3 regions of the Nitratireductor basaltis genome follow, and region 2 is predicted to be linked to each of the others. Evidence: predicted binding sites of a transcription regulator. Region 2 holds the regulator's gene; each other region holds the start of a gene.
The links. Region 2 encodes PhoB, which activates phosphate uptake and scavenging genes when phosphate is short. Its sites were predicted from a motif close to TGTCATNNANCTGTCAT; they were not measured.
Positions count from the first base shown of each region.

Region 1: a site for PhoB is predicted at 6,698-6,714, ahead of EL18_RS12535 (DUF1045 domain-containing protein). Genes of this name have one in related genera too.
Region 3: a site for PhoB is predicted at 6,906-6,922, ahead of phnF (phosphonate metabolism transcriptional regulator PhnF). Genes of this name have one in related genera too.

Region 1 is NZ_JMQM01000002.1:32,673-42,108, forward strand. It holds gene EL18_RS12500 (purine-nucleoside phosphorylase) at 1-357, shown strand, start outside; gene deoA (thymidine phosphorylase) at 350-1,669, shown strand; gene EL18_RS12510 (TIGR02281 family clan AA aspartic protease) at 1,670-2,239, opposite strand; gene upp (uracil phosphoribosyltransferase) at 2,339-2,968, opposite strand; gene EL18_RS12520 (adenosine deaminase) at 3,066-4,043, opposite strand; gene phnN (phosphonate metabolism protein/1,5-bisphosphokinase (PRPP-forming) PhnN) at 4,125-4,754, opposite strand; gene EL18_RS12530 (alpha-D-ribose 1-methylphosphonate 5-triphosphate diphosphatase) at 4,766-5,908, opposite strand; gene EL18_RS12535 (DUF1045 domain-containing protein) at 5,918-6,625, opposite strand; gene phnE (phosphonate ABC transporter, permease protein PhnE) at 6,765-8,303, opposite strand; gene phnE (phosphonate ABC transporter, permease protein PhnE) at 8,306-9,274, opposite strand; gene phnD (phosphonate ABC transporter substrate-binding protein) at 9,353-9,436, opposite strand, start outside.
Region 2 is NZ_JMQM01000002.1:598,068-607,503, forward strand. It holds gene EL18_RS15255 (PstS family phosphate ABC transporter substrate-binding protein) at 1-18, shown strand, start outside; gene pstC (phosphate ABC transporter permease subunit PstC) at 178-1,566, shown strand; gene pstA (phosphate ABC transporter permease PstA) at 1,559-3,148, shown strand; gene pstB (phosphate ABC transporter ATP-binding protein PstB) at 3,164-3,979, shown strand; gene phoU (phosphate signaling complex protein PhoU) at 4,018-4,725, shown strand; gene phoB (phosphate regulon transcriptional regulator PhoB) at 4,742-5,428, shown strand; gene EL18_RS15285 (FG-GAP repeat domain-containing protein) at 5,586-7,400, opposite strand; gene EL18_RS15290 (di-heme oxidoredictase family protein) at 7,400-8,824, opposite strand; gene EL18_RS15295 (ROK family transcriptional regulator) at 8,848-9,436, opposite strand, start outside.
Region 3 is NZ_JMQM01000001.1:2,469,141-2,478,576, reverse strand. It holds gene hrpB (ATP-dependent helicase HrpB) at 3-2,459, opposite strand; gene EL18_RS11910 (ATP-binding cassette domain-containing protein) at 2,456-3,112, opposite strand; gene EL18_RS11905 (ABC transporter permease) at 3,109-4,794, opposite strand; gene EL18_RS11900 (ABC transporter substrate-binding protein) at 4,820-6,091, opposite strand; gene phnF (phosphonate metabolism transcriptional regulator PhnF) at 6,142-6,870, opposite strand; gene phnG (phosphonate C-P lyase system protein PhnG) at 7,024-7,440, shown strand; gene phnH (phosphonate C-P lyase system protein PhnH) at 7,440-8,051, shown strand; gene EL18_RS11880 (carbon-phosphorus lyase complex subunit) at 8,055-9,158, shown strand; gene EL18_RS17980 (hypothetical protein) at 9,161-9,334, opposite strand; gene EL18_RS11875 (alpha-D-ribose 1-methylphosphonate 5-phosphate C-P-lyase PhnJ) at 9,409-9,436, shown strand, end outside.

The DNA of each region.
Region 1 (9,436 bases), 570 kb from region 2:
TATGACCGCGACATGCGGGAGGCGCTGGCAAAGGCAGCGGAAACGGCCGAAGTCACGCTCCATCGCGGCGTCTATATGTGGTTTTCAGGCCCGTCCTTCGAGACGCCAGCTGAGATCCGCATGGCGCGGACACTTGGTGCCGATGCTGTCGGCATGTCCACCGTTCCCGAGGTCATTCTCGCGCGCTTCATCGGGCTGAAAGTGGCCGCCTGCTCCGTCATCACCAATCTTGGTGCGGGCATGGCCGCAGGCGAGATGTCGCATCAGGAGACGAAGGACATGGCGCCGCTTGGCGGCCAGCGCCTGGCACAGGTTCTGCGCGCCTATTTCGCCTCCGGCATGCACCGCGATGACTAGTCTCCTGCCGCAGGAGATCATCCGCCGCAAGCGTGATGGCAAGGCGCTCGGCCCGGATGAAATCGGCGATTTCGTGCAGGGCCTGAGCAATGATGGATGGAGCGAGGGCCAGGTTGCCGCTCTTGCCATGGCGATCTTTCTCAACGGCATGACGCGCGAGGAATCGGTTGCGCTGACGCTCGCCATGCGTGACAGCGGCGACGTGCTGGACTGGCAGGGCTTCGACCGCCCTGTCACCGACAAGCATTCGACCGGTGGCGTGGGCGACAATGTCTCGCTAATGCTTGCGCCCATTATTGCAGCCTGTGGCGGTCTCGTGCCGATGATCTCGGGTCGCGGCCTTGGCCATACGGGCGGCACGCTGGACAAGATGGATTCCATCCCCGGCTATCAGAGCCAGCCCGGGCTTGACCTCTTCCGCAAAACCGTCCACGAGGCGGGCTGCGCGATCATTGGGCAGACCTCCGATCTTGCGCCTGCCGACAAGCGCTTCTACGCGGTGCGCGACGTGACCGGCACGGTGGAATCCGTGCCGCTGATCACCGCCTCCATTCTGTCCAAGAAGCTTTCAGCGGGGCTGCAGAGCCTGGTGCTTGACGTAAAATGCGGTAATGGCGCTTTCATGAGCAGTCATGAAAAAGCGCAGGAACTGGCGCTCAGTCTCGTGCAGGTGGCCAATGGTGCGGGCCTCAAGACAACCGCACTTCTAACCGACATGAACGAACCACTGGCTGACGCCGCAGGCAATGCGGTGGAGGTTCAGGTTGCGGCTGACTTTTTGACCGGCGCGCGGCGCACCGACCGGCTGGAGCGCGTGACGCTGGCGCTTTGCGCGGAGATGCTGTTTTCCAGCGGGCTTGCCGCCTCGCCTGCGGAAGGTGAAACGATGGCGCGGGCTGCTCTGGATGATGGGAGGGCGGCTGAGCAATTTAACAGGATGGTGGCCGCACTGGGTGGGCCAGCCAACTTCCTTGATCGTGCCGAACATCATCTGCCCAAAGCACCGCTCGTTCTTGATGTTCCAGCGCCCGAAGCAGGATATATGGCGGCCATCGACTCCCGCGCCGTCGGCGTTGCCGTTATCGGCCTTGGCGGAGGGCGCAGGCGCGCGGAAGACAAGATCGATCACCGCGTGGGTATCGATCGCATCACGCCGGTTGGCACGGCCATCAGCAAGGGCGATCCGCTTGCGCGCATCCACGCTGCCCACCGGGAGGATGCACAGGCTGCGCAGGCAGCTTTGCTCAAGGCTTTCACGCTTGGCGAGAAGGTCGAGCGGATCAATCCCGTGCTCGAGCGCGTTGGCGGCTAATCACTGCTCGAGGATGAGCGAACCGCGTTCGATCTGGAACCGCTTGAGTTCGCTGAGGAAGCTCATGCCCACCAGTGTATGGTCCAGTGCGTGATCGTCGAGAACGAGGACTTCCACATCTGGAACGTAGATCTTTCCGATCGCCATGCCTTCCAGCGTTGCCACGGCTGCTCGCGTCATGCCGTTGGCGGTGTTCACGCGCGCATTGAAATCCGATTCCTGAAGCCTGATGCCCACCTTGCGCGCTGTGCTGGTATTGATCGCCACCATGGTCGCGCCCGTATCCACCATACCCGGAATGCGCGCTCCGTTCAGCTTGAACTCGGCAAAGAAATGACCCTTGGCGTCTGATGGTATGCGTATCTTGCGGCCGAGAAGATTTTCCTGCTCTCGCTCCAGTTCGGCACGGCTGAGGTGCACCGTCATACGGCTTTCCTCGCCCGTGGCCGAGCTCTTGTAGAAATGGCTCACGAGCTTGGAGAACAGCTCCGGATTGTCTCTGTGCACCATGGGCAGCGCCACGGCGACCCCGACTAGCGAACTCAGAAAGATGATCTTGCTCAAACGCATGGTCTGCCCCCATTCTGGCGTGCGCCAGCATGGAGGCAGACTATCACCGAGACCTTAAAAGCCACGTCCCGAAGACAGGCGTGGTTTCCGAATTGCTAATCACTTGGTGCCGTAGAGACGATCACCCGCATCCCCGAGGCCAGGCACGATATATCCCTTTTCATTAAGCTTCTCGTCGATCGAGGCGGTAAAGACGGGCACATCGGGATGCGCGTTGCGGAAGCGCTCGACACCTTCAGGTGCTGCCAGAAGGCAGAGGAAGCGCAGATTGGTCGCGCCGCGGTCCTTCAGCTTCTGCACGGCGGCAACGGCGGAATTGGCAGTGGCAAGCATCGGGTCGACCACGATTACCAGCCGGTCTTCGAGATCGGATGGCGCCTTGAAGAAATATTCGACCGCTTCCAACGTCTCGTGGTCACGATAGAGACCGACATGGGCAACACGGGCGGACGGCACCAGATCGAGCATGCCGTCTAGCAGGCCATTGCCTGCACGCAGGACCGAGGCGAAGACCAGCTTCTTGCCCTCAAGCGTCGGCGCCTTCATCTCCTGGACAGGCGTCTCGATGACCCGCGTGGTAACTTCCAGATCACGGGTCACCTCGTAGCAGAGCAGAAGCGAAATTTCGCGCAGCAGGCGGCGGAAGCTGCCGGTGGAGGTTTCCTTGTCCCGCATGATGGTCAGCTTGTGCTGTACAAGCGGATGATCGACGACGTTCACGCCCTGCATGATTGGCTCCATGATCTTGCGCGCTGAGGGCGCGCATTCGTGCACCTGAAAACTCTTACCCTGTCGGAAACCAGATGCAGCGCGGCTGCGCAAGCCTTTATGCCTCTGACGCCCTGTTCAGGCGCTCCAGAAGCCGTGTGCGGGTTGCTTCATCCACAAAGGCAGCTTCGACCGAAGTGCGCGTGAGAGCGAGCAATTCCCCGTCATCAAAGCCGAAATGCTCTTTCGCCACGTCATATTCGTTCGAGAGCGAGGTGTGGAAATGCGGCGGATCGTCGGAACTGACCGTCACGCGGCAACCTGCCTCCTTCAGTGCGGGAAGCGGGTGGTTTTCGATGCGGTCATAGACACCGAGCACGATGTTCGAGATCGGGCAGACCTCTAGCACGATACCTTCTTCTGCGATGCGCTGAACAAGCGCGTCATCCTCGATTGCGCGCACGCCGTGGCCGATGCGGGTCGGCGCAAAGGTATCCAGTGCGGATCGGACGCTTTCGGGGCCGCCGAATTCTCCAGCGTGAACCGTCAGGCCAAGGCCTGCCTCACGAGCAATGTCGAAGGCACGGGCAAAGTCACTTGCGGCGCCCATGCGTTCGTCTCCGGCCATGCCGAAGCCTGTCACCAGAGGATGGCCACAATTGGCGGCAAAATTTGCGGCTTTCACCACTGCTTCCGCTCCCACATGGCGAACGCCGGTGACCACCATGCGCGACTCGATACCGGTTTCGGACTTTGCGCGACGCATGCCTTCGGCCAGTGCTTCGGTGTAGGATTCGGGTGACAGCCCTACCCGTTCGGCGTGGTCGGGCGAGGTAAAGAACTCCGCATATATCGCGCCATCGCGCGCGATTTCGCGCAGATAGTTTTCCGTCAGAAGGGCATAATCTTCGGGCGTGCGGAACAGCTCGGCAGCGCGATCATAGGCCTTGAGGAAGCTGGTGAAGTCATTCCAGTGATAGGCGTTATCGCGGATGAAGGACGAGACATCGACGCCGTATTTCTTCGCCTGGGCCATAACGAGTGCCGGCGACGCCGCGCCCTCAATGTGACAGTGCAATTCCGCTTTGGGTACCAATTTTCGCTTCCATCCATCTGTAGCCGTTTGAGCGCAGCGGCGCACAATAACGCAGATGAAGGCAGAAGGAAGGTCAAGTCCTCAGACGGTGTCGCAGACATCACTCCAGGCAGCAGCCCTGCGCAGAACCGCAAGAAACTTCTCGCCCGCCTGTTCCAACGGGCCCGAATTGTCGATCACGAGCGCCTGAGGCACCTGCAATTCACTGGAATGCGCGCGCTCCAGACGCTGCAACAGCTCGGCCCGGCTTTCGCGTCCACGGGCTGCCAACCGATCCGCCAGCACTTCACGTGGTGCCGTGATGATAACTGGCTGGAAGTTGACATAGCGCTCGCCAAGCGCTGGGATGACCGCACGCGAGGCATTGGCCACCACCACCTGGCCGGCGCGGGCGATGTCATCGAGTTCGGCGGGAAGGCCGTAGCACAGGCCGTTTGCGCGCCAGGATGCCGCGAAGCAACCGTCACGCTCCGCACGTTCGAAAGCTTCCACTTCCAGGCTGTCATGCTCCTCGCTGTCGGCTTCCATCGGGCGCGTGATGACGCGCCGCGCGAAGACGACATCCCCAGCCAGGGCGCCAAGGCGCTCGCGTGCATATTGCATCACGGAGTCCTTGCCTGCCCCCGACGGCCCCGCCACGGCGACGAAAACGCCCTGTCGGATCGGGAAGGGTGTTTCGGCGCGGGCGCGTTCCATGCTGGCGGAGATCATCTTTCTGCTCCTCAGGCCACACGCTCGCCCGCGCGCCACACGGTGCGGATGACCGGCATGCCATCATCGAGACGCACGCGGACAAGATCGGCCCTGCGGCCAACCTCGATGGCACCGCGGTCGTTGAGGCCCACAGCGTCGGCGGGGTTCTTCGACACCTTGGCGATGGCTTCGGGCAGGCTGATACCGTTGACGACCTGCCCCAGCGAGAATGCAGCCTGCATCAGGCTGAAGGGGATATAGTCGGAAGACAGAATATCAAGATTGCCTTCGCGCGCCAGCTCGCGGGCGGAGACGTTGCCGGAATGCGAGCCGCCGCGGACGACATTCGGTGCGCCCATGAGCACGGCCATGCCCGAGCCCTTCGAGGCAGAAGCTGCGTCCAATGTGGTGGGAAACTCCGCAACGCGAACACCATCCCGCGCCGCTTCGGCGACATGGTCGGTGGTGGCGTCGTCATGGCTGGCGAGGATGATGCCGCGCTGGCCGCAGATCTCAGCAACCTTGCGTCGGTTCGGGGCCGAATTTTTCGACGATTCCGCCATGCGCTTTTCGCAGAACCGGCGGAAGCCTTCATCATCCAGGCCCATCTTGGTCTTGTAGTAGAGCGCATAGGCATCGAGATTGGTGAACTGACGCTGCCCCGGCGAGTGGTCCATGAGCGAAGCAAGCTTCACGCGGTCATCATCAGCGAACAACGAGAAGCCATCATAGCAATCGGGTGCCGAAACCTCGCAGCGCAAATGCAGGAAATGCTCCGCACGCAGGCGCCCGGCCTCCTGACTTTCCTCGATAGCGTCACCCAGGTCCCGGGTGTCCTGCGCGCTGATGTCGCTGTCTTCGTCCAGACCAACGCGCAGTGCATCGAAGACGGTCGTGATACCGGATGCCGCGATCTGCGCGTCATGCGCCATGACGGCTGCGACCGGGTTCCAGCGCACCTTCGGACGCGGCGAATAATGGCGTTCGAGATGGTCGGTGTGAAGTTCCACCAGCCCCGGCACGAGGTAGTCGCCGTCGAGGTCTTCGCCTGCGCCACTAGCAGTGCCGGTTGAAATATCCGCAATCTGGCCATCGCGGATGAGCAGGCTTCCACGCACCACCTCGTTCGGCAGCACGATATTCGCATTCTTGAACAGCAATTCCTTGGTCATATCGATCTTTCAGGCAGTTTTACGCGCTCTGCCGCCCTGGAGCGGGTGGAGAGACTTGATCTTGAATGGGGCACCGGGCTCCGGCTCTATGAACAGGGCAAGTGTACCAATGGTGAGAGGTTCCAGCAAAAGCGGGCCGAAATGGTCGCTGATTGCCTGTTCCATACGTTCTGCTTCCGCCGCAGGCACCCGTCCGGTGAGCGTCATGTGGAAGCGGAATTCCTCGTGCACATAGGGGTAACCCCATTTGTGCAGGTTCTTCAGCTGAGCCGGCGAAAGATTGTCCGGGTTGCGGCGCTCGATCTCGGACGGCGAAAGCGGTGCGCGATAGGGCTCGAAGGCAGTCACAACGTCGCTTGCAAGCGCGTTGAGATCCGGTGACGGATCGGCGGGCACGAGTGCAAAGAAACTGTCGAGGCGAGCGAGCTTGATGCGTTCCAGGTGTACCGGTTCCTGCTGCAGCGTGTAGCGGTCGAGCGCGTCGCAGAGTTCGGTCTCCTTCAGTCCGTCCATCAGGCGGAAAGGCGCTTTCAAGGTCGCGTGGAAGCCATAGCGCCGCGCGGCGGCCGTATGAAATGCGATTTCTGCCGCCGAGAAGGAGCCGACAGCGACCGGGGGCAAGGTCTCACTGGTGAACGGGTCGCGCCCAAGCCAGCGCGCGGCGAATTTTGCCAGCGGGTCGTCACGCTCCGGCGTGAAGTAGATCGCATATCGCATTTCCAGATCCTCCAGTCCTCTAGCCCGTCCGCCTCTCGGTGGATCGCCTGCTGCCCGGCTTAGGTGATTTGCATGACAGCACAACGAAAAATTCGGTAGCGTCAACGCACGCCAATGGCTTGGCCAGAGTTGCGAATTCCTAATTCAGTGCTGCACCCTCGGTTCCGATCAGCCGGCGGCGCAGCATGCTTGAAATATTGTCGAAGATGAACACCACCATCAGGATCAACAAGACCATATAGGCCACATTTTCCCAATCCTGGTTCGTGCGCATGGCTTCCCACAGCTTCAGGCCGATGCCACCTGCACCCACAGCTCCGATAATGGTCGCTGAACGCGTGTTCGATTCCCAGAAATACAGTGCCTGGCCAAGGAAAACCGGAAGCACCTGCGGCAATACGCCGAAACGCTGAACCACGCTTGGCGAGGCACCGACCGAGCGAACACCTTCACGCTGCTTCTCGTCGATATTCTCCAGCGCCTCGGAGTAGAGCTTACCGAATGTGCCGGTATCGGTGAAAAAGATGGCGGAAATGCCGGCCAGCGGCCCGGGCCCGAAGGCACGGGTGAAGAAAAGCGCCCAGATCAGCATGTCCACGCAGCGCAGGAAGTCGAAGAAACGCTTGAGGGCAAAATTGGCAACCCGCCGCGGATGGATGTTGCGGGCAGCAAGAAATGACAGCGGGAATGCTACGAGAACTGCAAGCACCGTGCCGACAAAGGCCATGACGATGGTCTGAAGCAGCTTGAGCCAGACATCGCCGTGCTGCCACTCGGCGTTGTTGGCGAAATTGTCGAAGGCGAGCGCGGCGTTGCTGCGGTCGGGCTCGATACGCGGGCCGAAGGCAATCAGGGAGATCACCTCCCCGGAAGACTTGCCCCAGAATGGTGAGCGCGTGTCGAAGAAGAAGTTCTCCCAGCCCAGGAAGCGGCGGCTGACCTTGACCTTGTTGTCGCGGATTTCCGCCCTGCCCTTCATGCCAAAGGAAAGGAGTATCTTCGCGCCTTCCGAGCGCTGGCTTGCCCAGTCGGGCAGCGGGTCGAGCGGCAGAACCCGCCCATCTTCAATGCGAATGTTCAGGACTTCGTCGCCGCGTGTGACAACCACGCCGCCCGGCTGCACGTCGATGAACTGGTCCGCAGAGAGGTGGACGCGCGCTTCAACGACTGCCTCGATTTGCCGAGGTGCTTGCGGCGTGGGCTCGGCAGCAGCTTCACCGGATGCTTGCGGCAGGTTGCCGAGGAAACTGTTTTGGGCAGGGGAAGGCTCTGCCTGCAGATTTCCAAGGAAGCCGCTATTCGCGGTTTGCCCCGTTCCGGTGGCGGCTGAACCTGTACTGGCGGCGACGTGCACGGTGTCCTTGCGCAGCTCCAGCCACTCCGGTTTGGGATCACTGCCGAGGGGCGAGAAGCGGGGGAAGGAGACCGTGAGATGGTTTTCCTCAAGGTCGATATCCGGCTTGATCTCGTAGGAATACCAATCACTCAGATAGGTGCCCGCGATGCCCCAATTGGCCCCGCCCAACACGCTGCCTATGGAGAAGAACCACCAGGCGAAGACGAGATAGGCAATTGCACCGAGGCCGATCAGCCAGCCGGTGCGCTGACGGCGGGCGCTGCTGGCGAATATTTCGGGATAGCGCGCCAGGATCGCGTCATTTGCGGATTGTGAAGCCATGATCACGCTCCCTGCGCGAGAGTGAAGCTTTGTTCACGCACAAGGCGCTTGCGCAGCCATGCGGAGAACTGGTCAACCGCAACGATTGTTGTGAACAGCAAAAGGATGATCGCGAGCGTCTTGGCCTCATGGCCGCGGCCAATCGACAGGCGCAAGGCCTCGCCAATGCCACCGCCGCCGACCGCACCGATGATGGTGGAGGCGCGCACGTTGATCTCGAGTCTCAGCAGCGTGTAGCTCAGGAAATTGGGCAGGACCTGCGGCACGACGCCGAACCAGACGCGCTCGACCCAGTTGCCACCAGCAGCACGCAAGCCCTCCTCGGCTTTCAGATCCGCATTTTCGACCACCTCGAAGAAGAGCTTGCCAAGCGCGCCGATGGTGTGGATCGCCACAGCTATGATGGCGGGAACCGCACCCAGCGAGAGGATGGCCAGGAAGAAGCCGGCGATCACGATCTCGGGGAAGGCGCGCAGCACTTCCATGAAGCGGCGCACGAAGAAGCGCAGCCAGCGCCGCGTCGTCAGATTGGCCGCAGCCAGAAAGCAAAGAATGAAGCCGAAGACAAAACCGATCAGTGTGGAAACCACCGCAATATTGATCGTCTCGAGCATCTTGTAGAAATATTCCGGCAGATACAGGCTCTCGGTGAGATAGATGCGCCCGTCCGGATAATTGTATTTCAGGCTGCCATCGTCATAGGGCGACGGCAGGTCGAACATTGCCCGCCATATCTCCATGCCGTCACGTGGCACGAGCTGACCCACGAAATCGAAGAGATAGGGCAGGCGGTCAAAGAATTTGCCGGCATTGGATTCGTTGGCAAACCAGAGCGAGCCGAACATTGCCAGCGCAAGAAATGCGATGCCGCCAAAGGTGTAGAGGCGGCGGCGGCCAGCCAGTTCCCGCCAATGACGTTCAACGGTTGCGCCGGCTTCTGTCAGAAGCGGTGTCTGTGTGGTCGCTGTCATGATGTCCGGTCTGCTCAAGACATGAGGCAGCCCCTCCCCCTCGATCGAGGAGAAGGGGCCGGTCTCGGATTGGTCCTATCAGGAACCGATCTGGGCGCGGCGCGCTTCGATGATCGGCGCGTAGAATTCCGGCGTTACTTCCGTGTAGCCGGTGTAATCGCC
Region 2 (9,436 bases):
AAGGGCATGGGTTCCTAATCGGATCCTCATCATGACTTTCCCCGCCGGCTTTATCAGCCGGCGGGTTTTCAGACTGCTCCGGGACAGGATAATAGGAGGTGCCAGCTTCAAGGCTGAGCGCCGCATCCCGGAGGCGCTGCCGGAAGCTGGCAAGCGCTAGAAACAGGCGGGACCGGTATGATCACTTACGTAGTCATCGCGCTAATTTTGCTGTTCTTTGCGGCATTCTACATCGGCCGCTCCCGTGCGATGACGGTCGGCGGCGGACGTGCTGCCAATCTTCATTCACTTCCAAGCCAGCATGGCCTTTTCCTCGCGCTCATGGCTGCAGGACCTGCGCTGCTCTTGCTGTTTGCCTGGAGCATCGCCACGCCCTCTATCGAGGCGTCGGTCGTGGAAACGCGTTTCGCAGATCATCTGGCGACGTTGAACCTGCCTGAACAGCAGGCCTTCATTCGCGATTCCCGCGCCACTGCATTCGGTGGCATTGCAGGGTTTCCGAACGAGACCAAAGACGCGGCTGCCGAAGTTTTCAAGAGTGTTCACGCGACGAGCCAGTGGGTTGCTGCCGTGCTTGCGCTTGCTCTTGCCGCTGCCGGGTTCTTCCTGGCGCATCGACTGATTTCGCCGCGCTTCCGCGCACGCCACAAGGTAGAGCGCGTTGTTCGCGTCTTCCTGATCCTTGCCTCCATCGTGGCCATTCTCACCACGGTGGGCATCGTTCTGTCCCTGATCTTCGAAAGCCTTCGCTTCTTCCAGCAGGTGCCGATCTACAAGTTCCTGTTCGGCACGCATTGGAGCCCGCAGAGCGCCTTTACCGGTGCGGGGCAGGAAGCGGGCGCTGTCAATGAAGATATCTTCGGCGCCATCCCCCTTTTCGTCGGAACGCTGCTCATCACGCTGATCGCGATGATCGTTGCTGCACCTGTGGGGCTCATGTCGGCCATCTATCTTTCCGACTACGCATCCAAGCGCGTGCGCTCCATAGCCAAGCCCGTTCTGGAGATCCTCGCCGGCATTCCGACCGTGGTCTACGGCTTTTTCGCCGCGCTTACTGTGGCGCCGTTCTTCCGGCGCATGGGCGATGGAATCGGGCTTGATGTTGCCTCCGAGTCCGCGCTTGCTGCCGGTATCGTCATGGGCATCATGATCATCCCCTTCGTGTCATCGCTCTCCGACGACGTGATCAATGCCGTGCCGCAGTCGCTGCGTGACGGTTCTGCCGGGCTTGGCGCGACGAAGTCGGAGACGATCCGCAAGGTGGTGCTGCCTGCCGCACTGCCTGGCATTGTCTCGGCGATGCTTCTGGCCGTGTCGCGTGCAATCGGCGAGACCATGATCGTAGTCATGGCTGCGGGGCTGGCGGCCAATCTGACGGCCAATCCGCTGGAGGCCGTGACCACGGTCACGGTTCAGATTGTCACGCTTCTCGTCGGCGATCAGGAATTTGACAGCGCCAAGACGCTTGCTGCCTTTGCGCTCGGCCTCATGCTGTTCTGCGTCACCCTTGTCTTGAACATCATCGCCCTTCGGGTCGTGAAGAAGTATCGTGAGCAATATGACTGATACGACACCCACCGAAGCGGGCTCGACCAGCCTGCACACCAACGATGCCGCCAAGGCACGGCTGAAGGCCCGCTATGCGGCCGAGCGCCGGTTCAAGTGGATGGGTGCGGGCGCTGTAGCACTCTCAGGCCTGTTCCTGGTGATCTTGCTTTCCACAATCGTGACGCAGGCGTTGCCTGCCTTCCGGATGAATTATGTCACCCTGCCGCTTGATCTGTCGGCAGAGCAGGTGGACATGGAAAATCTCAGCGCGACCAATTTTTCCGGCATCGTCAACGACGCCATCATGGGGCAGTTTCCATCAGTGGAAGGTCGCCAGGAACAGCGCGCCCTTCGCGGACTGGTCTCCACCGGCGCACCGACCCTGCTGCGCAAGGCGCTTGAAAGCGGCGAGGTTGAAGCAGGTGATACCCGCCAGGTCGCTCTGCCACTCGATGACTTTTCCGATCTCTACCTGAAGGGCCTCGTGGCCAAGGATGGTGGACGGGAAGCGCTCGCGGCAGCGCCTCAGATCGTAGCGACTGATGGTGCCGCGGAAATCACGTTCAGCGATCGGTCGGTTGTTGAATTGGCTCGTGAGGCTGGTGCCATAGAAGAAGATGGCGTGCTGCGTCTCACCTCGGGTGCATCATCGCTGTTGCTTCAAGCCGACGGCCGGATCGTCAAGCTGCTTGAGGTGCAGGCCGCGGACGGTGGTGCAACCGCAACCGGCAATGTTCTCCTGAGCGATGCGCCCCAGGTTTCTGACGAAGCAGCCATTCGCATTGTCGAGACACCCGAGTCGCAACGTAAATTTACCGACCGCGAAATCGTGTGGGTCGACTCACTGACGGCTCAGGGGCTCACCGAAAGCCGCTGGAACGAGATATTCCTCTTTTCCGGTGCGAGCCGTGAACCGGAAATGGCAGGCATTTGGGGTGCGGTTGTCGGCTCTGCCCTGACAATGCTTGTGACGCTTGCACTCGCTTTCCCGATCGGTGTTGCAGCTGCGATCTATCTGGAGGAATTTGCCCCCAAGAACCGCCTGACGGCCATCATCGAGGTCAATATCAACAATCTGGCTGCCGTTCCGTCCATCGTGTTCGGTCTGCTCGGCCTGGCTGTCTTCATCAACTGGTTCTCCTTCCCGCGTTCGGCACCCCTTGCCGGCGGTTTCGTTCTGGCGCTGATGACACTTCCGACCATCATCATCGCCTCGCGCGCAGCATTGCGCGCCGTGCCGCCCTCCATCCGCGAGGCTGCATTGGGGATCGGAGCGTCGAAGGTGCAGACCGTGTTTCACCACGTGCTGCCGCTGGCGATGCCCGGCATCCTGACGGGGACGATCATCGGCATGGCGCAGGCGCTGGGTGAAACCGCTCCGCTTCTCATGATCGGCATGGTCGCCTTCATCGTGGATGTGCCGGGCGGGTTCACTTCTCCGGCCACGGTGCTGCCGGTGCAGATCTTCATGTGGGCGGATTTTCCGGAACCCGCATTCCAACAGAAAACTTCTGCGGCTATCCTCATCCTTCTGGGCTTCCTGGTCCTGATGAATGCAATAGCCGTGGTCCTGCGCAAGCGCTTCGAGCGTCGCTGGTAGGTGGAGCCAAGGGATATGAACATGCTCACAGAAGCTCAAGTAGAGAACGCGATCCAGCCTGATAGCGAGAACTATACCGTCAAGATGCGCGGCTCGAATGTCTGCGTCTTCTACGGCGAGAAGCAGGCTCTCTTCGACGTCAATCTGGATGTTCGCCAGAACCAGGTGACGGCGCTGATCGGTCCGTCCGGCTGCGGCAAGTCCACCTTCCTGCGCTGCCTCAACCGCATGAATGACACGATCGATATCTGTCGCGTGCGTGGGGACATCACGCTTGATGGCGAGGACATCTACGATCCGGCGATCGACGTGGTGGAACTGCGCGCACGCGTTGGCATGGTGTTCCAGAAGCCCAACCCGTTCCCGAAGTCGATCTATGAGAACATCGCCTATGGTCCGCGCATCCACGGGCTCTCCAACTCCAAAAGCGAGCTGGACGGCATTGTGGAAACGAGCCTGCAGAAGGCAGGCCTCTTCAACGAGGTAAAGGACCGTCTGCATGAACCGGGAACCGGGCTTTCCGGCGGTCAGCAGCAGCGCCTTTGCATTGCGCGCGCCATTGCGGTTTCGCCGGAAGTCATCCTCATGGACGAGCCATGCTCGGCACTCGACCCGATCGCGACCGCAAAGGTGGAAGAACTGATCGACGAGTTGCGCGAGAACTACACGATCGTGATCGTCACACACTCCATGCAGCAGGCGGCCCGCGTGTCGCAGCGCACGGCGATGTTCCATCTCGGCAATCTTGTCGAGGAGGGGCCGACGGACAAGATGTTCACCAACCCCGAAGACAAGCGCACCCAGGACTACATCACCGGCCGCTTCGGCTGATTTTATCCGTGGTTTCAGCGGTTACGAGGAACAGTCACATGGGCGAACATACAGTCACCTCCTTTGACGAGGAACTGAACCGGATCGACCAGCTTCTCTGCGAGATGGGCGACCTTGCCGGGGCCATGACCCAGTCGGCGACGAAGGCACTCATAAGCTCCGACAACGGTCTGGCGCAGCGTGTCATCTCCGATGATGCGATCATGGATGCCAAGCAGCGCGAGCTCGACGAGCGCGCCATCACGCTCATCGCCAAGCGCCAGCCCATGGCGCAGGATCTGCGCGCCGTGGTTGGTGCCATACGCATGGCAGGCGATCTCGAGCGTATCGGCGATCTGGCGAAGAATGTTGCAAAGCGCGTCGGTGCCGTTGGCGACAGCGCCACCCCGCGCAGCCTTGCCCATTCCATCGATGCGATGGCGCAGCTTGTCATCGTGCAGGTGAAATCGGTCATCGACCAATATGTCGCGCGCCAGAGTGAGGGGCTTACCTCCCTGCGCGACGAGGACGAGAAGATCGACATCCAGTACACTTCGGTGTTTCGCGAACTTCTCACCTACATGATGGAAGATCCGCGCAACATCACGGCATGCACGCATCTTCTCTTCTGCGCCAAGAATCTTGAGCGTATCGGTGATCATGTCACCAATATCGCCGAGAATGCCTATTACGTGATGACCGGCGAGCAACTGCCCGTCCAGCGGCCAAAGCTGGACGAGACGCAGATGACGGTCAGCGCCGAATAAAGGGTGTCAGCCAATGATTGCGCCGAAAGTGATGGTGGTCGAGGACGACGAACCGCTATGCGTCCTCCTGCGCTATAATCTGGAAGCGGAGGGCTATCAGGTCGAAGTCGTCACGCGTGGTGACGAGGCCGAAATGCGGCTTCAGGAGAATGTGCCTGACCTGCTCGTACTCGACTGGATGGTGCCTGCCATCTCCGGCATAGAGCTCTGCCGCCGCCTGCGCATGCGGCCCGAGACCGAGCGCCTGCCGATCATCATGCTCACTGCGCGCGGCGAGGAAAGCGACCGGGTGAGGGGGCTTTCAACAGGTGCCGACGACTATCTCGTCAAACCTTTTTCGACGCCCGAATTCGTCGCCCGCGTGCGCGCGCTTCTGCGCCGTGCGAAGCCGGAAGTGCTTTCGACGGTCCTAAGTGTCGGAGACATCACGCTCGACCGCGAATCCCATCGTGTCTATCGCCGCAAGAACGAGATCCGCCTGGGGCCAACCGAGTTCCGCCTGCTGGAATTCATGATGCAGCATCCCGGTCGCGTCTTCTCCCGCGCCCAGCTTCTCGACAATGTCTGGGGCGAGACCATCTATATCGACGAACGCACCGTCGACGTCCATGTCGGACGCCTGCGCAAGGCCGTGAACCACGGCAAGATGCCGGATGTGATACGGACAATCCGCGGCGCGGGCTATGCGATCAGGGAAGCTTGAGGGGCTGTTTAGCCATACAAACGAAAGGGAGCCAAAGGCTCCCTTCGCAAGTCACTTCCTTTCGGGAAGTAAATACTCCTGCGAGCACCACGAATAGTGTGAATATTAGTATTCGCCAGATTGGTGTCAGTAGAATGTCGCTAAAGCGCAATTCTCCTCACTCCACCGGATACCAATACCTTGCTTCCGCTTCCCCGCGCTCGATCCTGACGAAATTGTTGGCGAAGACGCGGTAGGGGTGGCTCCATTCTCCGTCGGGCCATTTTACGCGGATTTCAGCGCGTTCGGAGGTGCCGAGGCCTGCGTGGATGAAGCCTGCATGGCCGGAGGCGTGCCCGCCGCCGAGCTGGATGGTGCGGTTGACGGTTCTGGTGCCGATCTTGATCGAGATGAGCGCGCCGACCGCGTTGCGGTTTGCCCCCTTCTGGGCGAGTTCGACGGCGACGAAATTGCCGCCCGCAATTGCGCGATCGCCCTGCTTCATGCCCTTGTTGCGGAAGAGCGAGACATTCTGCTCGCGGTTGACCACCAAGAGGTCCAGCAGACCGTCGGCGTTGAAATCCGTGACAACCGCACCGCGGCCCTTGGTCGGCAGGCCGATGCCGCTTGTGCCGCCGGCTTCCTCGAAGGAACCGTCCCACTGGCCGATCAGCAGATTGTCGGGATCGGTAGCCGCAAAATCCGGCATGGCTTCAACATTGCCCTTGGCGATGAAAAGGTCGGCGAGGCTGTCATTGTTGAAGTCGGCGAACTCGGCATGCCAGCCGGTGGAGGGTTTCAGGTCGTCGCCCTGATAGGGGCGATGGGCGGTTGCGCCGCGGTCAAAGGCTATGTCTCTGTAGATCGGACGGTCTTCCTCGGCCTCTTCATCGAGCTTCTGCAGCTTGGTGTCGCCCATGGAGGTGAGCGCGTATTCGGGATAGCCGTCGGCGTCGATATCGGCTTCGGCGATGCCCATGCCCCAGATGGTCAGGTGTCGCCAGCCTTCGGAGCGGGAGTAGAGCCGCGGGCTTCGGCCCGGCTCCACATGCCAGAGTTGCTCCTCGCCGCCGCGATAATAGTGGCGGTCATTGGTGATGCGCAGGTCCGGCGTGCCGGAGCGGTTCCAATCCGTAAACAGCATGGACAAGGCGCAGTAGCCTGGGGTGAGTGCGCGGCGATCCTCGTAGAGCGGGCCGTTGGTGCCTTGCTCCGGCCGGTAGAGCGCGTTGTCGTGGCAGGTGCCCCAGGGAGAGCCGGGGGCGGAGCGGTCGACATAGTTTCCGAAGGCAAGCGTGGGGAAGCGGGCGTCCGGCTCCCACATGGCCGAGAATGCGGTTGTCCAGGCGCGCCCGCCGTCGAAAGCGAAGGCGTCATTGGCCCTCTCGAAACTGCAGTTTGGTCCGCCCTTCAGGATGATGTTTTCGCCAAGGCGCAGGAGCACGAGATCCTTGTGGCCGTCATTGTCGATGTCGAGCGGGTAGGCGCCCAGCACACGCGTGCCATCGCGGCCAAGACCATGGTCGCGACGGGAAAATTTCAGCGCGCTGCCTCTGGTGCTTTCACTGACGAAGAGTGCAGCATCATCACGCCCGCCTGCGATGAACAGATCGGGCATGCGATCGCCATTGCAGTCGAATGAAGCGGCTCCGCCGCCCACGAAATATTCCCACGGACCGCGATAGGCGTGGGTGAGGCCAGCGGATTGGGCTTCCTCGTGCATCACGGGGATGTCGGCGAGGGGCGCAGCGATGGTTGGGTGGGTGAGGAGGAGGGTGGCTGCGAGGATCACCAGGCTCAATGCATGGTGGCGATGTTCACCCCCCTCTGCCTTGCCAGGCATCTCCCCCACGAGGGGGGAGATCAGTCGTTTCGCCTTGGCCGACGCATTCGGCGATGTTTGTGCGGTTCCAGATGACAGCCATTCTCCCCCCTTGTGGGGGAGATGTCCGGCAGGACAGAGGGGGGTGTCGATACGCCAGCGCTTCAACATCACTCTGCCTCCCCAATCACCAGCGTGCGCAGGAAAGCGATCAATGCGCTGCGGTCTGCTTCTTCGGCTGCGATATAGGCGTCACGCGATGCGCGGGCCGCGCCGCCATGGGCGCGGATGGCTTCGTCCATGGTGGTCATATCGTTTCGGTGGCCGTAGGGCGCGGTTGATTCCAGGCCCCAGAGTTCTGTGGTCATGAAGACATTGCGCTCGACGAAGCGCTGGGCGAGCAGCTCATTGCCGAAGGCGGAGACTTCCTGGTCTGCGATCACGTGGCGCTTGAGGTCGCCGAAGAGCGGGACGAGCCAGTTGCCTTCTTCATCACGCGGCAGATCTTTCGCCCACTCAAGCAAGGCGAGATCATACACGGCGTCGGCTTCAGCCTCGCCGCTGCGCAGCGTCCCTGCCATGTCCACGGGACCGGGATCGACAAATTCAAGCGAGGACAGCGGCAGGGCTCGGATATGGCAGGCGCTGCATTGCAGCTCGTCGAAGACGGCATTGCCGTGCTCTGCAGCCTTTTGCCAGGCTTCATCCTCGGGTGCCCTGCGCACGGGCGGCTGAAGCCCTGCCTGCCAGGCAACGAGTGCAGCGATGTCGGCGTCGGCAATCTCGTCTGCCACACCGTCGCCATCGAAATCGTCTTCGCCGGTCCAGCGCTTGCCGAAACGTTCCACGGCCTGAATACCATGATGATGATTCAGGGCATTGACCGTGAACTGCCGCAGCGAGGTCATCACGCCTTTCTGGGTGAAGGGCCGAATGACGAGATCGGCATCCACGCCGTCAACCTCTGTCAGATCCAGCATGCCGTCGGGATGGGCGGTGATCGTGCCGAAGTGGACGCCCTTGGAGACAAGTTTGCCGGTCACGGTTTCGCCCGAGATGCGCGCGCTGTCGAGCGTGCTGCGTCGGATCGCCTGCAGATCACGCGTCATCTCGCGGGCGAGCAATTCCACCAGTCCGGCACCAAACAGATGGTTGGTCCCGCGCTCGTTGGAAAATTGCGGATCGAGGCTTTCGAAATCGGCGCTTTCGAAGCCTTCGGAGACGAAAACATTGGTGACAAATTCACCGGCGCCGCCAGCCACCGGCATGTTGTGGCAACCTGCGCAGGCATTCGCGTCGAGGCCGGCGGAGCGGAAGAACTGGTTCTGCGGCGGGCGCTTTCGCTTTGTGGGTACGATCGCCTGCGTGGCAAAGGGACGGCCCACGCCGTCGGCGGTGGTGAAATGACCCGTGAAGAGATGCTCCCCGCGGTCGCGCAGCGCTTTCAGCGTGTCAGGGTCGATCTTGCCGGAAAGACCTGCAACCGGCTGCGTGCCTGAAAGGATGCTCTCCGCCCAGGGTGGGCTTGTTTCCGCGCTTATGGCAGCGTTCGCCGCTGAAAGCAAAATTGCGAGGGCAAGGCCCGCTCGTGCCATGCTCCGTCTCCTCCCGAATTCATTCACGCCGACAGCGCGGCTGCACCCGCACCGAAATGACTTCGATCCAGCTCCGCGAGCGCAAGCATCGCGCTGCCTTGCGCTATGAGTGGTGTCTCTTCGGGCTCTGTCTCGAAGCTGATCACCTGCGCATTCTGGCCGCCCAGCGTTTGGGCCAGCGCGTGGCGAATGCTTGGTTCCAGAATGTCGAATGCCGCCGTTCCCTGGCCGATCATCGCAATCGGAGCCGGATCTATGAGCGCGAAGAGGTTGCCGATGGCATAGCCAATGGCCTCGCCTGCCTCGCGAAAGGCCTGGCGGGCCGGACCATCTTCCTCGCGCGCTTCTGCGGCGAGCTTCTCCATCTCGGCGGCTCGCATATCGGTAACCGGCATGGCCATGGGGCTTTGCCCGGTCGCCTTGCGCCAGATCGCATAGTTTCCCGCATAGGCTTCCACGCAGCCCAGGCGACCGCAGCGGCAAAGAGCTCCGCGAGGCATGTAGGTCATGTGACCAAGCTCTCCGCCGGACGAGTTCTTTCCGGTAAACATGCGGCCATCGACCATCAGGCCCATGCCTATGCCGTGGGAAAGCAGAATCGCCACGAAATTG
Region 3 (9,436 bases), on a different contig from region 2:
CCTTATTTCGCACGTGGCTTGGCGCGTCTTGTTGCCGCAGCGCTTGCCGGGTCCTCCGGCCAGACATGCTTTGGATAGCGTCCGCGCATGTCGGAACGCACATCTGCCCAGGAGCCGGCCCAGAAGCCTGGCAGGTCACGCGTCTTCTGGATGGGACGGTGCGCAGGCGACAGGAGCTCCAGCGTCAGCGGCGTTCCCTCGCCGATGGTCGGGTGTTCGCAAAGGCCGAATAGTTCCTGCACGCGAATGGCAAGCACCGCATCCTCCGCCTCGTAGCGAATGGGCACGCGGCTGCCCGTCGGCGCGGTGAAATGGGTGGGCGCAAGCGCATCCAGACGCCGCTGGCGGTCGAAGGGCACGAGGCTGCGCAGACCGTCCTCGATCTGGCGTGACGATATCTTCGCAAGCTCCGCGTCACCCTTCAGGAATGGTCCCAGCCAATCTTCCAGCATCGCGAGAAGCGTCTCGTCATCCATGGCAGGCCATGGCTCGCCTTCCGCATGATGGAGAAATGCTAGGCGCGCACGCAATGCGGCAGTCTCCTTCGTCCAGGGTAGGAGATCCAGCCCATGCGCCCTTATGGCCTCCAGCAGGCCCGCATCCGCCTCTGCCCCGCCAGGTGGCGGCAGGTTCTGGGTCGCGAATACAACGGAGCCGAGCCGCCTGCTTTCCGTCTGCCGCAGTGCCTTGCGCTCCCTGTCGAAACTCACCGTGCGCCGGGTCTCGATCCGATCACCAAGTGCTGTCTCGAACTCCTGTTCATCCACGCGCGCAGCCGCCGCGATCCGGGCATTCTGTGCCCGTCCCTGAAGATCGGCGACCACCAGATAGGCCTCGCGGGACAGCGCTTCGCTCGCTTCCATCTGCCCGCCGCGGCCATTGGCAAGCACATAGCGTCCTGCCTCGCCGCGCGCCTTGGCCACGCGATCCGGCCATGCATGCAGAAGCAGCGCGCCAGCGCTGGATGTGCCATTCCCCATGCTGCCGCCTGCCTGCCGTGCGAGCCCTTCAGCCAATTGGCGCGCAGCCTTCGCACGCGGTGAGCGGTCGCGCCTGAAACCGGCAAGCCGCTGGTCGAGGTCGACGCTTGGTCCACCCAGACCTCGCTCCGAAAGAAGCACCGCAAGCTCGGCGGCAGCAAGCGCTTCACCATTTTCGGCTGCTTTCGCAACCATATGCGCCAGTCGCACCGGCAGAGCGAGCTTGCGCATGGCAGCACCCTGGGGGCTCAAGCGCCTATCGGGTTCAAGCGCGTCCAGGGCTTCAAGCAGGCTGCGCGCCTCGGCAAGTGCCGGCTCCGGCGGCGGGTCGAGAAAGGCAAGCTTGCGCGGATCACTCACGCCGAAAGCGGCGCAATCGAGCAAGAGCCCGGAAAGATCGGCTTCCAGTATTTCCGGCGGCGTGAAGGCGGGAAGGGCGGTGGTCTGCTTCTGCCGCCAAAGACGCAGCGCGATACCCGGTGCCGTTCGTCCCGCACGCCCCGCCCGCTGGTCGGCGGAAGCACGCGATACCCGCACCGTCTCCAGCCGCGTGAGCCCGGTTGCCGGTTCGAATTTCGGCAGCCGCGAAAGGCCGGAATCGATCACCACCCGCACGCCATCAATGGTGACGGAGGTTTCCGCAATCGCGGTGGCGAGCACCACCTTCCGCCGTCCTTCCGGTGCGGGCTTGATGGCCGCATCCTGCGCGCGTCCTTCAAGTCCGCCATGAAGCGGCACAAGATCGACATTCGCGCCCACCCGCCCCTCAAGCCGCTCCATGGTACGCGCAATTTCGCGCTGACCGGGTAGAAAGGCGAGTATGCTTCCCTCTTCGTCCGCCAGCATGCCGCGAATGGCCTGAGCCATTGCATCTTCGATATCCGTACCTGCCGCCCGTTCGCGATAGCGGATATCGACCGGGAAGCTGCGCCCTTCGCTTTCGAGTATCTCCGCGCCGTCGAGCAGGCTTGCCACCCGCGCGCCATCCAGCGTGGCCGACATAACCGCCAGCCGCAGATCCGGCCGCAATGCCTCCTGCGCATCGACCGCAAGCGCCAGCGCAAAATCGCCATCAAGCGACCGCTCGTGAAACTCGTCAAAGATGACGCCCGAAATGCCCTCAAGCGCCGGATCGTCGATGATCATGCGCGCCAGCACGCCTTCGGTGACGACAAGCACGCGTGTGTCTTTTGATACCTTGCGCTCCATGCGCATCGCATAGCCGATGGTCTTCCCCGGCTCCTCGCCCAGAAGAGCAGCCATGCGTCGTGCCGCTGCGCGTGCCGCAATCCGGCGCGGTTCAAGCAGCAGAATGCGCCCACCCTGCGCCCATTCATCCTGCATCAGGTGAAGAGGGACGAGTGTCGTCTTGCCTGCCCCCGGTGGCGCGACAAGGACCGCGCGGTTGCCGCTGGCAAGCGCGCTGCGCAGGCGCGGCAATATTTCGGAGACGGGAAGTTCGGGAAGGTGAGGCGTCATGGTTCAAGCGTGATCGTCGTGCCGCCGGCTGCTTGCGCATCAGCCGGATCGTGCGTGACCAGCAGAACAGGCAACCGGCTTTCCCGCGCCTTGGCGAAAACTAGTTCGCGCATCTGCCCCCGAAGCGCCTGATCGAGCTTGGAAAAGGGCTCATCCAGAAGCAGCATGCGCGGCCGTGAAAGCAGCACCCGCGCCAGCGCAACGCGCGCCTTCTGGCCACCCGACAACGTTTCGGTATCGCGGGCGCCCAATCCTTCAAGCTCCACCCCGCGCAGCGCTTCATCCACCAGCGCCATGCGCGCCATATGCCCTCGAATGTCGGCAGGAAGTGCAAACATCAGATTGCCCGCGACACTCATATGCGGAAAGAGCAGCGGGTCCTGGAACAAAAGCCCGGCATGGCGTGTCTCAGGCGCAGCATCTGTGATGTCGTCCCCATCCACGATCACACGGCCTTCCGCGTCGAAAACCGGATCGAGAAAGCCGCCGATAAACCCAAGCAGCGTGGACTTGCCTGCGCCCGATGGGCCCATCACGGTCAGCACTTCGCCCGGCGCCACATGCTGCGTCAGCGCCACGAGAACGCGATCGCCGTGGCGGATCACCACATCCTGCAGAAGAAGTCCGGCCCTGTCCGTCACGATATCCGTCACACCTGCATCCCGCGAAAGCGCCGGAATATCAGCGCCGGCACGAGCGTGGCAATGGCAAAGCCCGCAACCGGCAACAGCATCTGGAAAAAGGCATAGACGCCGATGATGCGCCGATTGCCTCCTGAGGCAAGCGCCACAGCCTCGCTCGTAATGGTGGTCAGGCGCCCTGCGCCAATCAGAACTGTCGGCAGATAGAGGCCCACCGACACAGAAAACCCGATTGCGAAAAGCACCAGAAGCGGGCGCAGCATCATGGGCAGGCGTATTCTGAAAAGCGTTGTCATCGGCGACTTGCCAAGCCCCGCCGCCACCTGCTCGTAACGCCGGTCGAAACTGCGCCACGGGTCCTTCAGGCACAGATAGGCATAGGGCATGACGAAGACGAGATGGGCAAAAAGCAGTGCCGGCAGCGTGGCAAGCCAACCGCTTGCAACGAGCAGGAACTGCAGTCCGAATATGAAAGTCACCTGAGGCACGATCAGCGGCAGATAGATCAGCGCTTCCGCCCCCCGTCCCGCGCGCTTGCCGGTGCGGTCTTCATGAACGAGGCACAGGACTGTCAGAAGCGCAGCAATCAGCGCGCTCACAACACCCACGAGAAGTGTCGTGCCAAGTGGTTCCACCACCCGAGGCAGCGCCTTCATCCAGTTTCTGAGCGTGAAGCCGCTTGGCAGGAAATCGGGGAACTGCCATAGCCCGGCAAATGACCAGAAGGCCAGCGCACCAAGTCCTGCGAATATCGCTCCAGCCGAGATGACCATCGCTGCCAGAGAGAACACCTGTAAAGGCCCATCGCGGCGCATACGCAGGCCGGCGCAGGCAGCCTTGTTGCGCAAGGCGGCAAGCAGGTGCTCCATTCCGATCCAGATGCAAAGTGCCAATCCCGTCACCAGGAGCTGCAGCAGCGCGCCCGCCGATGCAAGATGGCGCTGCGAGAGATCCGGATCGCCCATCCACGTCACCAGCCGCGCGGCAAGCGTGGGCGGCTGGGTCGGTCCCAGAATGAGTGCGACCTCCACATTGGACGAGGCAAAGGCGATGACTGCGAAGACCGGCAGCCGGATCTGGCGGTAAATTCCCGGCCATGCCCCATGGATGAAGCCCGCAATCCGCCCGTAGCCCAGCGCGCCTGTCAGTTGGCGAACCCTCTCGACAGGAGCCTGGGGCAGCGCGGCAAGGGTCATGAGAAGCAGGAAGGGAACTTCCTTGGCGACCAGCGCGCCGATCATGGAAAACGCCAGCCGGTCGTGAACGATAAGCAGGTCCGGTGGCCGCTGCCAGCCCGTAAGCTCCGGCGAGATGAGGCGCATGATCATGCCTGATGGCGCAATCAGGAAGGCAATGGCAAGCGCTGCGGCCGCATGGGGCAGCGACAGCAGCGGTCCCAGCAGATGCTGCATCCGCCGGAATGTCGCCGTTCCCGCAAATGCTGCCGTGAAAAGCATCACGATCAGGAGCGAAAGAACGGCACAGGCGAGGCCCGAACTGAGTGAAAGCGTGATCGAGCAGAAGAGCGCAGGCTGGGCGAAAAGCTCCCGAAAATAATGAAGGCTGAATCCGCCTCCGCCAAAGCCGGGAGCGATTCCGAATGCAGGCAGGACCGTGCCAGCCAGCCCGAATGCCACCGGTCCCGCCAGAAGCAGGACTGTCAGCGCCGGCCCGAGGATGGTCGGGCGAACCATGCTGTTTGCGTTGCGCAATGTGTCGTCAGTTGCCAACCGTGTAGCGCCGTTTCCAGGCTTCCTCCACGCGCTCCATCCAGCTTGGATGCGGCTCTTCCAGAACCGGTCCAAGCTCTTCCGGCGCAAGCGTGGCGATACCAAGATCCAGCGCGGCGAAATCCGCCTGAAGCGTTTCAGGCAACTTGTCCATGCCGAGAACGGTCGGGTCGCCCCAGACCTCTGGGTCCTGCTTGCGCAACTGCGCCTCCGGCGACATGAGGAAATTCGCCGTTACCAGCGCACCTGCCTTGGCCGAGGCATTGTAGGGAATGGCCACGAAATGCGTGTTGCCGAGCGTGCCTTCCTCGAAGGTGAATGAACGCACCGTGTCCGGCAACTCGAAATTGGCAATGGCGTTGGAGGCTTCGGACGGGTTGAAGGCGAAGATGATTTCAAGTTCGCCATCGGCCAGAAGCTGCTTCATGGCCGGATAGTTCTGCGGAAAGGCGCGTCCCTCGCGCCATGCCACCTTGTGCAGCCGGTCGAGATAGTCGAACAGCGGCGCGCTCGCGGTGTCGAAATCAGCCTCATCGGCCGGCTGTTGCAGCACGGTCGGATCGCCAACCGTTTCGATCAGCACTTGCTTGAGGAAGGAACTGCCAATGAAATCCGGCGGTGACGGATAGGAGAAACGTCCCGGATTGGCTTCTGCCCAATCGAGCAGTTCGTCCGCACTGGAGGGCAGGCTGACTTCCTCCAGGCGGGCCGAGTCGTAAAAGAAGACGAGCTTTGCCATGCCCCAGGGGGCGGCCTGTCCTTCCACGGGAATGGTGAAATCGGTCAGCACCGTCGGCTTGTTTGCGATATCGACGAATAACCAATTGGGCAGCTTTTCCGCCCATCCCTTCTCCAGAAGCAGGCCGCGCTCCTTCATGGAGGCGAAATTCTCGCCATTGATCCAGATGAGATCGACCGAACCGCCCTGATCGCGACCCGCGGCACGTTCTGCAACAACCTTGGCCACGGCGTTGGCCGTGTCATCGAGCTTCACATGCGCAAGCTCGATTTCGCAGCAGTCGCGCAGTTCCTCACCCACCCATTCCAGATAGGCATTGATGTTTTCCGCGCCGCCCCATGCATTGAAATAGACCGTCTGCCCGCGCGCCTCTTCAACCACGCTCTCCCAGTTGGCGATATCGGGACTGTCGGCATGGGCGAGGCTGCCGACAAATGACAGCGACAGGGCGATGGTCAGCTTCTTGAGCACGAAAACCTCCGGAATGTTTCGCGGCTGATTGAGCACGAGGGCGAGCGTCATGGCAACGCGCAACCTGCTCGCGAAGCACTCAATTCGCCGTGAGAGGAAGGTCAGATCTCGCGCCCGTCCACCTGCAGTTCGACCCGGTCGGCGGCAAATCGTGTCAGCGAATATTGCACGGGCGTGCCCTCGCCATCCACATTCACCGCCTGCGTGATCAGAATGATGGCACCGGGCGAAAGCTTCAGATGTTCAAGATCGGCACTCTCGGTATGCTGAGCGGTGATGGCGGTCTCACGCCGGGTGTAGTCCTCCAGCCCCAGCCGCCTGAACGATGCGGTAATGCTTCCGGTCTCCTCGAAATGCCTTTCCAGCCCCTCGAAACGCGCGGCATCAAAATGGCTGATGGCCCGTGAAATTGGCCAGCCATCGGCAAAGGACAGTGTCTCCAGCCGCAGGATCTGTGCGCCAGCTTTCAGGCCAAGCTGTTCTGCCACGCTCTCCGCCGCCGGTAAGTAATCATGCGCTAACAATATGCCCCGCGCCTTGCGCGCCTGCCCGGAGAGGCCTTCGGAAAATCGCGTGCGACGGCGGATGGGATAGGCGAGTTTCGGCCGACTTTGCACGAAGGTCCCGCGACCCTGTTCAGCGCGCAGGATGCCCTCGTCGATCAGCGAGCGGATGGCGGCCCGCACTGTATGTCGGTTGACGCCGAACCGGACCGCAAGCTCCATTTCCGGCGGCAGCCTGCCTTCGTGATTGGCCAGTCCCTCACGAAGCTCATGGCGAATGCGATCCGCAATCTGCCGCCAGAGCGCGACCCCGCTGCGCCTCTCCATCACGCCTGCATTGCTCACTTCATTTTTCTCCGGTCTGTCACACACCCGTCACGGATCGAGACTAGGAGAAGAACTTAAGACATCTAGTTGTATAGAGCAATATACAAATATGAGGTGATGAAGATGACGGCAGCACTTTCACGGCAGGAGGCGATGGGTATCCTCGCTCGCGCTCCGGGCAAGCGCCTCGGCGAATTGTTCAGTCAACATGAACTGCCCTCCGAAGCGCAGGATCTGCGCGGGCCGGAAACCGGCCTCGTCGCATTGCGCGGGCGCATCGGCGGCGGGGGTTCGCCTTTCAATTTCGGAGACGCGACCGTCACGCGCGCCAGCGTGAAGCTGCCGACCGGTGAGATCGGCCACGCCTATGCGCTGGGCCGCGATCAGGAAAAGGTGCGCCTTTCGGCACTTCTCGATGCCCTTCGCCAGCGTTCCGAACATGCAAGTCGCATCGACACGCAAATCCTGTTTCCGCTGCGCCACGAGCAGGAGGCAGAGGACAGACTCCAGCGCGAGGAAACGGCTGCGACAAGGGTGGACTTCTTCACCATGACGAGAGGGGAAGACTGATGCGCATGGAAGAAATGGCAATCGAAGGCGGCTTTCATGACGCCGTGATGCAGGCGCAAACAAATTTTCGCGGCCTCATGGATGCGATGGCGCGCCCGGGCTCCATCTTCCGCGACATTGCTCTGCCGCGCCCGCCCGCCCCGCTTTCGCCCGAAGCAGGCGCGGTTGCTCTCACGCTATGCGACGCGGATACGCCGATATGGCTTGATGCGGGACTTGCTGCGGAAAAGGCCGTGACCACCTGGCTCGGCTTCCACACCGGCGCACCCGTCGCCGCCCAGCCAAGTGCAGCCCATTTCGTCCTTGTCAGCCAGCCATCGGAACTGATCGCGCTGGAGAATTTCGCTCAAGGCTCCCAATCCTATCCGGATCGCTCCGCCACGATCATCCTGCAGGTCGACAATCTCAGCCACGGCGAGGCGCTTCGCCTTTCCGGTCCCGGCATCCGCGAGCAGGCGGAGCTCTCGCCCACACCCATGCCGCGCCATTTCCTGCAGCAATGGGCGCAGAACATTGGGCGCTATCCCCGCGGAGTGGATCTTGTTCTCGTCTCCCGTGCCGGCATCGCCTGCCTGCCGCGCACAACCCGCATCACCATGAAGGAGGGCTGAGCCATGTATGTTGCCGTCAAGGGCGGTGAGGCCGCCATCGACAACGCGCATCGCCTGCTTGCAGACCGAAGACGCGGCGACCGTGCGGTTCCCGCACTCACGCTGGAGCAGATCGCGGGCCAGCTCTCACTTGCTGTCGATCGCGTCATGGCCGAAGGCTCGCTCTACGATACGGGTCTTGCAGCGCTTGCCGTGCGGCAGGCGCGTGGCGACATGATCGAGGCAATCTTCCTTCTGCGCGCCTATCGCACCACTCTGCCGCGCTTTGGCTATTCTCGCCCCATCGACACCGCCGCCATGCAGGTGGAACGCCGCATCTCCGCAACCTACAAGGACCTGCCCGGCGGCCAGTTGCTGGGGCCGACCTTCGATTACACGCATCGTCTGCTTGACCCCGCACTTGCCGGCGAGGATGCGCCTGCCGAGCCGGAACGTCGCGAGGATGACGCTGCAGACATGCCTCGCGTCACCGACATTCTCGCAGGCGAAGGGCTTATTGAGAGCGACGACGCCCGTGGTGACAATCACGAGCCCGCCGACATTACCCGCACACCGCCCGAATATCCGATGGAGCGCGATGCTCGCCTTCAGGCGCTTTCGCGCGGTGATGAAGGCTTCCTGCTGGCGCTCGGCTATTCCACCCAACGTGGCTATGCGCGCAGCCATCCCTTTGCCGGCGAAATCCGCATCGGGGAGGTGGAGATCGAGCTTGATATGCCCGAGCTTGGCTTCCCCGTCCCGCTTGGCCGCATCCGCGTCACCGAGTGCCAGATGGTCAACCAGTTCAAGGGATCGATGAAGGTGCCGCCGCAATTCACCCGCGGCTATGGTCTGGTCTTCGGCCAGTCGGAGCGCAAGGCCATGGCCATGGCGCTTTGCGACCGCGCATTACGCGCCAGCGAGCTTGGCGAAGACATCACCGCGCCCGCACAGGACGAGGAATTCGTGGTTTCCCATTCCGACAATGTGCAGGCGACCGGCTTCGTCGAGCATCTGAAACTGCCCCACTATGTCGATTTCCAGGCCGAACTCGGCCTCGTACGCCAGATGCGCCGCGAATTCGAAGAGCGCCGCGAGGGCGAGGCTAGCCGGGAGGCAGCGGAATGACTTCAGTCGCCTCCGTCACAGGAGCCGCCATCGCCACCGCCGTAAAAGCCGCTGGCATTGTTGGCGCAGTCCTTCCGCACGGTTGGCTCGGCATGTGCTGCCCGCCAGATCACGATCGCTATGAAGACGAGCATGGCAGCAAGGCCGATGGTCTCGATGGTCTCGACTGTGGGCATGACAACCTCGCGAGGCAAATCTTCTGCGAGAACCAGAATGCACCTAAAACCTTAACGCGAGCTTGGGGTCTGCAATGAACCATATCGCCCGATACAACTTCG